DNA from 3 places in the Frankia sp. R43 genome. Region 1 is predicted to be linked to each of the others. Evidence: predicted binding sites of a transcription regulator. Region 1 holds the regulator's gene; each other region holds the start of a gene.
The links. Region 1 encodes LexA, which represses DNA repair genes until DNA is damaged. Its sites were predicted from a motif close to CGAACNNNNGTTCG; they were not measured.
Positions count from the first base shown of each region.

Region 2: a site for LexA is predicted at 1,862-1,875, ahead of ACG83_RS21210 (HNH endonuclease signature motif containing protein). Genes of this name have one in related genera too.
Region 3: a site for LexA is predicted at 2,161-2,174, ahead of ACG83_RS47885 (HNH endonuclease signature motif containing protein). Genes of this name have one in related genera too.

Region 1 covers NZ_LFCW01000001.1:1,376,807-1,380,980, reverse strand. Annotated here, with positions in the region: gene dapF (diaminopimelate epimerase) at 1-345, shown strand, start outside; gene hflX (GTPase HflX) at 535-2,043, shown strand; gene lexA (transcriptional repressor LexA) at 2,201-2,950, opposite strand; gene ACG83_RS05165 (LysM peptidoglycan-binding domain-containing protein) at 4,053-4,174, shown strand, end outside.
Region 2 covers NZ_LFCW01000005.1:43,786-47,959, reverse strand. Annotated here, with positions in the region: gene ACG83_RS21220 (DsrE family protein) at 112-474, opposite strand; gene ACG83_RS21215 (FABP family protein) at 724-1,314, shown strand; gene ACG83_RS21210 (HNH endonuclease signature motif containing protein) at 1,915-3,255, shown strand; gene ACG83_RS21205 (nucleotidyltransferase domain-containing protein) at 3,367-4,125, shown strand.
Region 3 covers NZ_LFCW01000002.1:363,629-367,802, reverse strand. Annotated here, with positions in the region: gene ACG83_RS45255 (hypothetical protein) at 1,011-1,169, shown strand; gene ACG83_RS47885 (HNH endonuclease signature motif containing protein) at 2,437-2,811, shown strand; gene ACG83_RS09080 (recombinase family protein) at 3,285-3,980, shown strand.

The sequences.
Region 1 (4,174 bases):
GTGAACGTCGAGGTCGTCGTGCCGAGTGTGGATGGCGTCGCGATGCGGGTCTTCGAACGCGGCGTCGGCGAGACGGCCTCCTGCGGCACCGGCGCCTGCGCGGTGGCGGTCGCGTGGGCGGCGCGGGTGGGCGGTACGCCGCCGTCCGAGGTGCTGGTCGATCTTCCCGGCGGGCGCCTGACCGTTGACTGGCGGGAGACGACCGTCATTCTGCGCGGTCCCGCCGTTCTTGTGTCTGACGGTGTCCTTCGTCCCGAATGGATCCGCCAGGCCGCCGAGGTCGCCTCCGGTACTGCCGCTGCGGGTGCGCAGGCACTGGTTCCCGCCGGGACCGGCCGGAGCTGACCGACAGGGCCGTTCCTACCGGGCGCCGGGCCGATAAACGGCTCGCGATCGCGGCAGCGGCGTGTCACCCTGGGGCTGCGGAGGTTCCGCTGCGCCGGGGCACCGAGCCCGGGTACAGCGGCACCGGCCCGCTCCCGAACGGGGCGGGCGGAATTCGACGGTCACCGTGCCGCGTTGAGAACGGATGGTATGAGTCTTCCCGCTGACGCCGCCATGGCGTCCACCCGGTACCCGAACCCGAACCTGAGCCCGAGCTTCGACGGCGACGACGGGGGCGTGGTCCTCCTCGGTGACGGCGAGGGGTTCTCCTTCTTCGACGAACAGGGCGACGGGTTCGACCTGGAGGAGCGTGGCGCGCTGCGCCGCATCCCGGGTCTCACCACCGAGCTCGAGGACGTCACCGAGGTCGAGTACCGCCAGCTCCGACTGGAGCGGGTGGTGCTGATCGGGGTGTGGACCTCCGGGACCCTCCTGGAGGCCGAGGCGTCGATGACGGAGCTCGCGGCCCTGGCCACCACCGCGGGCTCGATGGTGCTGGACGCGCTCGTGCAGCGCCGCGACCGGCCGGACACGGCGACCTTCGTCGGCTCCGGCAAGGCCCGAGAGCTCGCGGACGTCGTCGCGTCGACCGGTGCGGACACGGTGATCTGCGACGGCGAGCTGACCCCTGGGCAGCTGCGCCAGCTCGAAGAGGTCGTCAAGGTCAAGGTGATCGACCGGACGGCGCTCATTCTGGACATCTTCGCCCAGCATGCGACGTCCCGGGAGGGCAAGGCCCAGGTGGAGCTGGCCCAGCTCCAGTACATGCTCCCGCGGCTGCGTGGCTGGGGTGAGTCGATGTCCCGGGCCGCCGCGAGCAGTGGTGGCCGGGCGCCCATCGGTACCCGCGGCCCTGGTGAGACGAAGATCGAGACCGATCGGCGGCGGCTGCGCACACGGATGGCCAAGCTGCGGCGCGAGCTGGCCGCGATGGCCACCGTCCGGGAGACGAAGCGCTCCTCGCGGCGGCGGGGTGCCGTGCCGGCGGTCGCGATCGCCGGGTACACCAACGCCGGGAAGTCCTCGCTGCTCAACCGTCTGACCGGAGCCGGTGTGCTCGTCGAGGACGCCCTGTTCGCGACCCTCGACCCGACCGTGCGGCGAGCGACCCTGCCCGACGGGCGGGTGTTCACCCTGGCCGACACCGTCGGTTTCGTCCGGCATCTGCCGCACCAGATCGTCGAGGCGTTCCGGTCGACGTTGGAGGAGGTCGTGGACGCGGATCTCGTCCTGCACGTCGTCGACGGTTCGGCGCCGGACCCGATGGGGCAGATCACGGCGGTCCGTGAGGTGCTCGCCGAGATCGACGCGGCCGGGGTTCCCGAGCTCGTGGTCGTCAACAAGGTCGACGCGGTCGATCCGACGACGTTGGCAGTGCTGCGCAAGGCGGTTCCGGACGCCATCTTCGTCTCGGCTCGGTCCGGAACGGGCCTGGCGGAGCTGATCGACGCCCTCTCGGAGCGGATACCGCACCCGGAGATCGAGATGTCGCTGCTGGTGCCCTACACCCGTGGTGATCTCGTCTCCCGGATCCACCGCGACGGCGAGGTGCTGAGCGTCGAGCACACCGGCGCGGGCACGGCGGTGGCGGCCCGGGTGCCGGTGAGCCTTGCCGCCGAGCTGGAGCCCTTCAGGGTCGCTGGAGCCCTTCGGAGCTGACCGCTTCGAAACTGACCGCTTCGGAGCTGACCCCGCTTCGGAGCTGACCGAGCCGGCGGGAAGCCGAGCCAGGGGCCGCCGCCTGGCTCGGCATGGCGGCTGGCTCGATGGCCGGCTCTTCCCCAGGGGGTCAGCGCCCCCTGGGGTCGCGTTCGGGTCAGACCCGGCGCATCACGGCGACGATCCGGCCGAGGATGGTCGCGTCTTCGGCCGGGATGTCGGAGAACGCGGGGTTCTCCGGCGCCAGCCACACCCGGCCGTCGCGCTGGCGGAAGCGCTTGACCGTCGCCTCGCCGTCGATCATGGCCGCGACGATCTCGCCGTTGTCGGCGACCGGCTGCTGGCGGACGACGACGTAGTCACCGTCGCAGATCGCGGCATTGATCATCGACTGCCCGACCACCTTGAGCAGGAACAGCGTGCCCTCACCGACGATCTCCCGCGGGAGCGGGTAGACGTCCTCGACGGCCTGCTCCGCGAGGATCGGCCCGCCGGCCGCGATTCGCCCGATGAGGGGCACGTAGGTCGGGGTGCCGCCCTCGGCCGCGACGGCACCACCCACCTCCGCCGGCGTGGCGCCGGCGGAGCGCAGCCGGGCGCCCGCCTTCTGGCCGCCGATCGGCAGTACTTCCATGGCCCGCGGCCGGTTCGGGTCGCGCCGCAGGAAGCCCTTCTCCTGGAGCACCTTGAGTTGGTGCGCGACGCTGCTGGTGCTGGTCAGGCCGACAGCCTCGCCGATCTCGCGGACGCTCGGCGGATAGCCGCGCTGCTCCACCGCGGCGCGGATGACCTCGAGAATCCCCTTCTGTCGTTGCGTGAGGCCTGAGGCGTCCGCGGGGCTGTCGGGAAGATCCCGGACATTGCCGCGGGCGTCGCCTCGGCGGGTACCCCGTGCCTGGCTGGTCATCGCCTACCGCTCTCCCTGTCGATGCATCCGGCGGCGGGGCTTCGCCCGCTACCGGCTTCTCCGCGACCGGGGGCTCGGCGGTTCCGCAGCCGGCGGGCCACCCGGTCGATCTACCACTTTGTCCTATTAGTAGCTTCTGACCGGTTCGGGTGGATTTTCCGTGCTCGCTTCTTCTCGCACGATCGTCCACAACTGATCGTCCTTGACGGTAGTCGGCCGGTCGCCGAATCTCAAACGTCTGTTCGAGCGTGTCGGGGGAAGTGTGCGTGGCGACCGTGTAAGAATCGCTCAGGTGTTCGAGCGAGCGGATGCTCGCGCCTGGGAGGTTGACATGGCCGACCCCGATCTGGCCGACCCCGATCCGGCCAACGCTGATCCGGCCGACCCTGATCTTTCCCGCGCCGGTCTGGCTGATGCCGACGTGACCGACGTTGCCATTGTCGATATCGCCATTGTCGATGTTGCTGCGGCCGATCGTGACCTTCGGCCGGCCGCTGGCGACGTTGGCCTGGCTGCCGGCGATGTTGACATCGCGGATGGCGACAGGGCGCTCGGCGGGGGAGCCGGTCCCAAGTGTCGGGTGTTCCGCGTCGGCGCGGCGCGGCGGTCCGCGGCCGTCGGAGGAGGTGCGCCGGCGGCGGGCGGCCGTGGTGGTCGCGCGCGTCCGCGTCCTCGTGCTCGCCGTGGTGCGGCGGTCAGCGGGGTCGTGGTGCGCGGCCAGGCGGTGCGGGGCAGGGCCGTGCGTGGCGGTGATCGGCGGCCGGCGCATCGCTCGGCCCCTTCTCGTTGTCTCGGCAGTGGTCCTTCGCCTGCGGCGGGCCCGTGCGGCGCACAGTCGTCCTCGGCGGCGGTCGAGTGCGTCGAGGCCCAGGTCATCGAGATGCCCGGGCTGGAATGGCGTGCCCGCGCCGTCGGGTACGCGTTGCCGCCGCCCGGCGACCAGAGGCTACGGACGAGAGCACGGCGCCGGTGGCCGAGTCTGCGGCGCAGCTCGTCCCCGAGCTCGCGAGCCCTGTCCCCGGGCGCGCAACGGCCCCGCCCGGGCTCGCGACGCCGCCCGCGGCAACAGCCGCCGCTGAGGCTGACCCGGCGGGGCAGGCTCGTGTTCGCGGCGCTCGCGTGCCTGTCCGGCGCGCTGGTGCTCTCGCTGGCGTTGGTCACCGCGTCGCAGGCGTTCACGGCCACCCCGGTGGACTGTCAGGCCCACGTGGTGCGCCAGGGCGA
Region 2 (4,174 bases), on a different contig from region 1:
AGTGGTCTGTGCTGCGCGTGCAGAAAGACGTCGCCCGCCTCCCGCATGTGCTCATCGCACGTGCGGGAGGCGGGTGTGCGCCTCTCAGCAGGCATTTGGCTCAGCACACGGCTAGTACACGAGGGCCTGGACGTCTTCGGCGAGGGCCTCGCTGACGAACACCGCGGCGCCGGCGATGCGGATCCCTGGAATCACGTCCTCGGGACCGAAGGAGCGCCGTGCCGCGCACTGGGTGCAGACGGTGACCCGGCCGCCGGTCAGAACCGCGTCCAGCAGGTCGGTGAGCGGTGCAGACTCCGGCAGGCTGAACTCCGCGGCACGCCCGGGAAGAGCGAACCAGGCTGATTCGCCCGTCAGCCACAGCGAGACATCCACACCGGAGGCCACGGCCACCGAGGCCACGGTGAAGGCCTGAGAACAGCGTTCCGGGGCGTCGGCACCGGCGGTCACCTTGATGACAAGCGAGCGGGTCACCCGCCCAGTGTGCCCTGCCTGGTACACGGCTGCGGAGCGTGCAGGAGGTAAGCCTAGGCTGTGCTCCGTGCTGCACTACTTCGCGAGCGGTCTGCTGGTGGCCATGGCGATGCTCATCGCCTGGTTCTCCGGGTACGCCGTCTACAAGCTGTACGGGGGCCGGCGCTGAGCGGGCCGGCGCGCAGGCAGGGCAGGAACGCGCAGGTGAGCGCGCCGATGGCAGAAGGGCATGGGGGGAGCGGGAAGCCGATGGGTACCGACACGACCGACGACGTGCGGACGGGCAAGGGGGCGTCCTCGTCCTCGTCAGAGCTTCATCCGAGTCTGCTGCCATTGGCGTTCCTCGTCGGCACCTGGCGCGGTGAGGGCGTCGGGGGTTATGAGGGCATGGAGTCCTTCCACTACGGCCAGGAGATCACCTTCGCCGCCGACGGGCGTCCCGCGCTCGGCTATGTGTCGCACACCTGGTGGGCCGACGAGCCTCGGGACGGACGGGAGCCGGGCAGCCCCCTGGCAACCGAGACGGGATTCTGGCGGGTGCAGCCACCCGCCACCGAGCCCGGCCCCGACGGCAAGGTGAACCGCAACCCGGTCGTCGAGGTAATGCTGGCCCACCCGTTCGGCATCGCCGAGATCTACGTCGGGACCATCGCCGGAACCAGGGTGGACCTCGACTCGAACGTTCTGATCAGGACCACCACTGCCCGTGAGGTCACCCGCTCGGTGCGGCTGTACGGCCTCGTCGAGGGCGGCGATCTGGCGTATGCGATCGACATGGAGGCCAGTGGCAAGCCACTCCAGTCCCACCTCTCGGCTCGTCTTCACCGCGTGAAGGAATAGTCGACCGGTTATGAAGTAGTAACCCGGCGGAGGCTTGAGCCTCCTCGGGGTGTTTGGATTCCGCGCGACCATGACTCCCGCCTGCGGATCGGGTGAATATCTAGCTCGGCATGGCTTTTTCGACGCCCGATTTGCTGCACCAGATTTTGATGTGGTCTCCTGCGGGCATCGCCCGCTATTTGCTGTTGACAATAATTGCAGCCTCTCCGGTTTTCAGGCCGGCCCTTGGCGGCTGAGTTCGAGAAGTTCGCTACCGTGAGGCGCAGCGATTCCGGCGAACTATAAATGCTGACTAAATTGACCTGGTCGGTCGTTCTGTGCCCTGTATGGGCACAGGGGATCACGATGTGGTGACGGCGCCCACAAGGTGTGCGATATGGGTCGCATGGGTGTGAGGAGTCGCTCTTCTAGCTGGTCTGAGAATGCGAGGTTGCCGGCAGGGAGGTCTGTCTGTCAAGGCGGTCTGGGCGGCCGGTGAACTCGCTGTGTCCTCCCTTGGCCGGCCCGGTCCTGCGGGTCGTTTCCGGGTTTAGCATCACCACACGATCGAACGCCCGTTCGATCGTGTGGTGTGTGTTTCCGGACCGGAGGTGTGGTGCCATGGCTCCCCGCACGCCCTCGATCGTCATCAACGCGACTGGCACGACCGGCCCGTCGGCCGCGACGGTTCCCGGCAGTGAGGAGGAGGTGGGGGTTCCGGTCGAGCATCGGGTGTTCGAGGGGTGGCTGAGCGAGTGTCTGGAGCGGCTTCGGGTGGCGGTGGCGGGGATCGCGGCGGCGCAGGCGGTGGCGATCCGGGTGCAGGCGGAGCTTGCCGCTGCCCGGCCGCCGGAGGGCTATGACGAGCTGGGTCTGTTCGGTTCGGTGGTGGCGGGTGAGGTGGCGGGGGTGATGCGGATCTCGACCGGGTCCGCGGAGTGGCATCTGGATTTCGCTGATCAGGTGGTTCGGCGTCTCCCCGTCGGGTTGGAGGCGTTGGCGGCGGGGGTGTTGGATCTGCCGCGGTTGACGTCCTTGGAGCGTGCGACCTCCCCGTTGGACGACGGGCTCGCCGGCCGGGTCGCGGACCATGTCCTCGGGAAGGGGCCGCGGGCGCATCGGCGTGCGTTCACGGCGGCGTGCCGCTACGGGGTGATCAAGATTGATCCCGAGGGTGCGGCCCGACGGTCCGACGAACGTCGTCCGGAGCGGCGGGTGTGGGTGGAGCCGGAGGACGACGGGATGGCCGTGCTGGGGGCGTTGCTGCCCGCGGACGGGGCGTTGGCCTGCCAGGCGCGGATCGAGCAGGTCACCAACGCGACGATGGCAGAGAGGGGAGAGGGTCGGAGTCGGGACGAGGTGCGTGCGGACACGTTGATGGATCTGATCCTGGGCCGGGACGGTCAGCCTGGTCCGGGGGGTGCGACGGGTGCGGATGTGCAGGTGATCGTTCCGATCGGGACCCTGCTCGGCCTGGACGCCGAGCCGGGTGAACTGGTCGGGTACGGGCCGATCCCGGCGACGGTGGCGCGGGAGATAGCGTCACGGCCGACCTCGACATGGCGGCGAATGCTCACCAACGAGCAGGGGCACCTCGTGGAGCTGGGAGAACGGCGGTATCCCAGCCCGGCGCAGAAGCGTCATGTGCGGGCCCGGAACCCGTGCTGCACCTTCCCGCACTGCACCCGCCGGGCGTGGCGCTGCGATCTCGACCACACCCGGCCCTACGCCTCGGGTGGGAAGACGCTGGTGGAGAACCTGGGGCCGTTGTGCAGGCGGCATCACCGGGTGCGTCATCACAGCCGGTGGCGGGTGGTCCAGCCCCGGCCGGGGGTGTTCTGCTGGATGAGTCCGACCGGCCGCCGCTATGAGGTGCGGCCGCATTCGTACCTCGATGGGGAATGTGCCACCGTCGAGCTTGACGCGACGAGCGAAAACGGCCTGTCCGATATGAAACGTTGATCGCATTGTCGGAGGAGTGAAAGTCGCCCTCTCCTCCCTGGAATGCGGGACTCCTGGGATTCCTGTCAATAATAATTTGTGCCGATATGGCCGTGTATCTACTATGGGGCCGTGGATGACATCCATTTTCTCGACGGGATCGCTGAAATTCTGCTCGGGCTGCCTAGGGTGGAGGCGGTGGTGCTCGGCGGGTCGCGGGCACAGCTGACGCATCGGCCGGACAGTGACTGGGATCTTGCGATCTATTATCGCGGTGAATTCGATCCGGCGTCGCTGCGAGGCCTTGGATTTCCGGGGGAGGTGTCGGAGATTGGCGGCTGGGGTGGAGGTGTCTTCAACGGTGGCGCGTGGCTGACTGTCGCCGACCGGTCCGTGGACGTGCATTATCGCGACCTCGATGTCGTCGAGGAGCAACTCGCCCGCGCTGAGCGCGGTGAGTTCCACATCGAGCCACTCATGTTCCATCTGGCGGGAATTCCGAGCTATCTCGTCGTCGGGGAGCTCGCGATCAACCGTGTGCTTCGTGGTGCGCTGCCCAGGCCGGAGTATCCCGAGGCGCTGCGGATATCGGCCTCGCGAACATGGTCCGATCGTGCGGCGATGACACTTGCATACGCCAGGCGTCATCACGCGTCGCACGGGCGGACCGCCCAGTGCGCGAGCCTGCTCGTTGTCGGCGCGTCGGAATACGCACACGCGGTCCTCGCCGCGCGGGGGGAGTGGGTCACCAACGAGAAGCAACTGCTGGAGCATGCGGGAATGGGCGGAACACACGACGTCGTCGCGGGTCTCACCCGCGCCCCCGCCACCCTCGCAGCGGCTGTCGACGCTGTGTGTGACCTCGGGAAGCGGGCGATCGGGGCATGTTGAGCCGAGGGTCAGAAACCTGTCGGGCCGGCCGGGTGCAGGGAGTGTGCGG
Region 3 (4,174 bases), on a different contig from region 1:
ACGTCGTCGGGCACCTGCAAACACACTGCCAAGATCACCAGATCATCCACGGTCGTCCGTTCGGCTATCGCTTCGTCGCGCAGCCACTCCGCCATCCCCCGCGGCACGCTCACTGTGATCTTGACGCTGTCATCGGTGGCGTCTTCCCCATCTTCCAGCGGCTCTGCGTCCTGGAAGTCGTAGCCCGAGAATGGGCGCGCTGTGGGCTCTTTAGTCCCTATCCAGCGAGGTAGGTGGTCATCGGGTCTTGCATACCCCCCGGGTAGGTCTCGTAGGAACTCAGCTTCACGAGAGCGACCCCACGGTGATCTCATAGCTGACATCCCCGCACGCGCTCATTGGAGCTTTCCCAGTCGCTCAGCTCATCCGCTGAGTACAGGTCGGAGAACAGCCACGCGAGGGTCATCCCCTCTGGGATGTGATCCACGCAAAGCACCCGGGGACCCATCCATGTAGGCACCACGATCGTGTCCGGGGAAGCACAGTCAATGAGACAGCAGAGGCCGGTCACGCTGCCACTTCCCCATTTCGACGGAGCGCACCCGCGACCGCGGAAGCATCCATGAACATGTCCAGGGCGTAGCGAACGAGGTCTGACACTGTCTGCCCGGTGTTCTCAGTAACGCTGGTCAGGAACTCATCCTGTGCCGGTGTGACTGTGACACTGAAACGACGGGCTCCGTAGGAGCCATATGGGCGGATCCTATCTTGTGCTGGCATCATGAATCTCCATGCAAGTCTACGAATATATTCTCAGATTATCATCACATTGTCACCGCGGGGTATTCTTGATTCAGCCCGGGAAATGCCCGGGGAATACCGGGAGGTTCAGTGAGTAACCCACGTCTCACAGCTTCATTGCTCGCGCGAGATGCTGCAGATACCGGCGTGCGGGCGTCAACGCTCAGGGATATGCGTGTAGAGGTACAGCCACCGAACGCGGCACACATCGCCACAGCGCCACAGTTCACGGGCGCGGCTGCACACGGAGTCTTTCCCAAGGACGCGCGGTGACGAAGCGTCCGAAGACGGAACACCCGAAGATCACGCTCAAGCCCTCGGCTTTTCCGAAATCCCGGGGAGAGAAGAAAACTACCCGCAAGACTGCCTTTCGTGAGGGTGTCTCGCTCTGGCGTGAAGGTGCGGGGCTATGGAAGGATCCAAAGTGACTGACCTAATTCCTCCGTCAGCACGACGTACAAAGACATCCAAGCAGGATGGCAGGCTGAAGACCGAACTCGGTGCGCCTGTGCCGACCGGCGCGCAGGTAGAACCAGCCTTCCCGTGGGGTGAGCTCTCTACACAGCTACCGACTCCGAAGTCTGTGAAGCACGAGACGTCAGCGCCGCACCCTGTATGGCCGCAGAGGCTGAATTACAACCCTCTCGCGGGCGAGCGCACAAGACCTCCGGTTATTGTCCATGGCATCGCCTCCACGGACGCGGGGATTCTGTCTGACCGGCAGTTCCCGGGGAAATCCTCAGCAGCCCCCCGTGACCGTGCTGAGCTCAATGACCCAGCGCCATCCACGGGAAACCGGACTAAGCATTTCTCCGGCGTCGTCAACCAGCAGACGGAGAACCTGCCACCGGGAGTACTAGGGCTCTCCGGCTGATACTAACTACACCGCTACACCGACCCATTACGCGAACACGGAATTTGGGTTACCAGCAGTTGCTACGGCAGTTCTGTAAAACGGAAAAGACCACTGGTTGCCAATTTGAGCCAAGGTGCAGGGAAACCCCTGCAACATAAGGAGAATGTGGAGAATGTGCACTCATTCGGGGCATTCAATAGTTACTCACTCAACCACTGAAGGCATGGAAACTGTATGTCGACCGATTTTTGGCAAACGAAGATTAAGCCCGACCCGCTAGACGAAGAACTACGCGCACGGGCAGCCACCTACAAGGCACAGGGATTCCCTGACCACCTGGCGATGAACCGCGCCATCATGGATGCGCTCGAAGAACGGGAAGCTGCAGACAAGGCACACGAGGAAGCGCAGTTCCGATCAAGCGTCGGGAATCCATCCCATCTGTCTGCACAGGGCGATGATTGCCCGCGGTGCGGCTCTACGCTCGTGACCCTTCCTACGGGTAGCACCTCAGCTACGCGGCAGGACTTCCAACAGTGCACGAAGTGCCGCTACCCCTACCGCGAACAGTTCTCCGGGGGTGGAGGACGATACTTCACGAGGGCATCGTGACCGCCCTGGATACCCCGGGCGTCAAGATTCCGCGGGTCAAAGATACTGAGGTCATCTGCGTAGATGAATGTCCGCCCCGGGGAAAGCCTAGTAAGAAGCCAGACCCACAGCCTGTAGAGACACCCGTCTACGAGGTCGGGAAGCCTTGCCCGAACTGTGGCAGCCGGCATCTATCTACGCGGTCACTTTGTTGGACGTGCTATCGCGCGACTCGCGCTCCCGAAGAGATGCGCGCTCAGTTCAAACGGGGGAAAGAAGCGCGTCGGCAACGCATCCGGGTGAACGGGGGAAGCGGGATTACTGATGCCGTAAGACGCCTGGTGCGGGAGGCAGAACCTTGCCCGTATTGTGGTTCGGCAGCCACTGAGACGGATCACATTTGGGCTCTGAGCCGCGGGGGACCTGATACCGTGGACAACTTGTCCGCGATCTGCTCTTCCTGCAACCGCGAGAAGCATGCGCGTCTTCTGACTGAGTGGGAGGCGACCCCGGGGGGACGAGAGAAGGTTCAGAAAGCCGTGAAGGCCAACCCCCGTATCCGCGCTGAATACGAACGGCTGACCTCCACAGACCACGCCCCAGCTCTACCTACCGAACCCTGATCTGTCTTTGATCGTACGTCTGCTCACGCTCCTTCTGGGAATCCCGGGGCTCCCCCCGGAGCGACCGTCAGGGAGCGTGAGGGGCTCAGTAAGAACTCCATAGAGCATGAAGACACAGACGTCTTTCCCGTGCGCCTGGTCGTGCTCTTCGTGCTCGTGCGCCTGGTGCTCGTGAACAACTACCCCGGGGGCGTGGTGGTGCGTGTGAACTGGCGGGGGCTCCACGACCTGGTGCAGCTCCGGTAGGCAGTCTCGTCTGCGCTCGTGCGCCTGGTGCCGCTCGTGCTCGACGATCCCGGGGTACCTCTCCCCTGGGCATGTCCGTAGCTTTCTTGTCACAGAGCGTGGACCCACAGGCGTGTTGTGCGTGATTTGGGCGTTCCCGCTCGACAGCGATGCCTGTTACAGCCCCTCTCGCCGTTACACTTATGCAAGTAGATGTAACACCGCAGGTCAGAGAGGTTGATCACGCAATGCGAGTCATCGCCTACATTCGGGTGTCGACTGAGAAGCAGCTCGACGGGTACGGCCTTGACGTTCAGCGTGACGCCGTCCGGGCATGGGCACGGACCAACGGTCACCGCCTTGTCCTGATCTTCACTGAGGAAGGTGTCTCAGGGAAGCTCGAAGAGCGTCCGGCACTCGCGGAAGCGCTCCGGGCCCTGAAGGACGGACAGGCTGACGGGATCGTGGTCCCCAAGCTCGACAGGCTTGCTCGTGACCTGGTGGTGCAAGAGCAGCTCATCGCGGAAGTCTGGCGGATGGGCGCGACTGTCTTCTCTGCTGTCGCCAGCGAGGCTGACTACCTGGTGGACGATCCGGCGGACCCCTCCCGGAAGCTCATCCGCCAGGTGCTCGGCGCCGTGTCCGAGTATGAGCGCGCGATGATCGCTCTTCGTCTGCGCTCCGGCCGCGCGAGGAAGGCAGCTTCCGGGGGCTACGCCTACGGTGCCCCCGCGTACGGACAGAAGGCCGTAGACAAGGAGCTGACGGAAGACGATCGCGAGCAAGACGCGCTTGCACGCATGATCGAACTCTCGGACGACGGGAAGAGCCTGCGGGAGATCTGCGCAGAGCTGGAGAAGGAAGGCCACCGGCCGAAGCGCGGTGATCGTTGGCACCCGACCACGGTCAGCCGCTGTCTCACGCGGGCCCGCGCTGCTGCGTGAGACACATCACATGCTAGCCTCGAAGCTCCGTAACCGTCAGTCACCATGACTGACGGTTACTTTGCGTAACGACCCCCCTACCCTTAACAAGATCATTCCCAGGCGACCATGCCAGGTGTCGCGCGCACTTTTCCCCGGAACTCCGGAGGACAGTGTCAGGCAGTGGCGTCCGGCATCACACCACCAGGGATCGG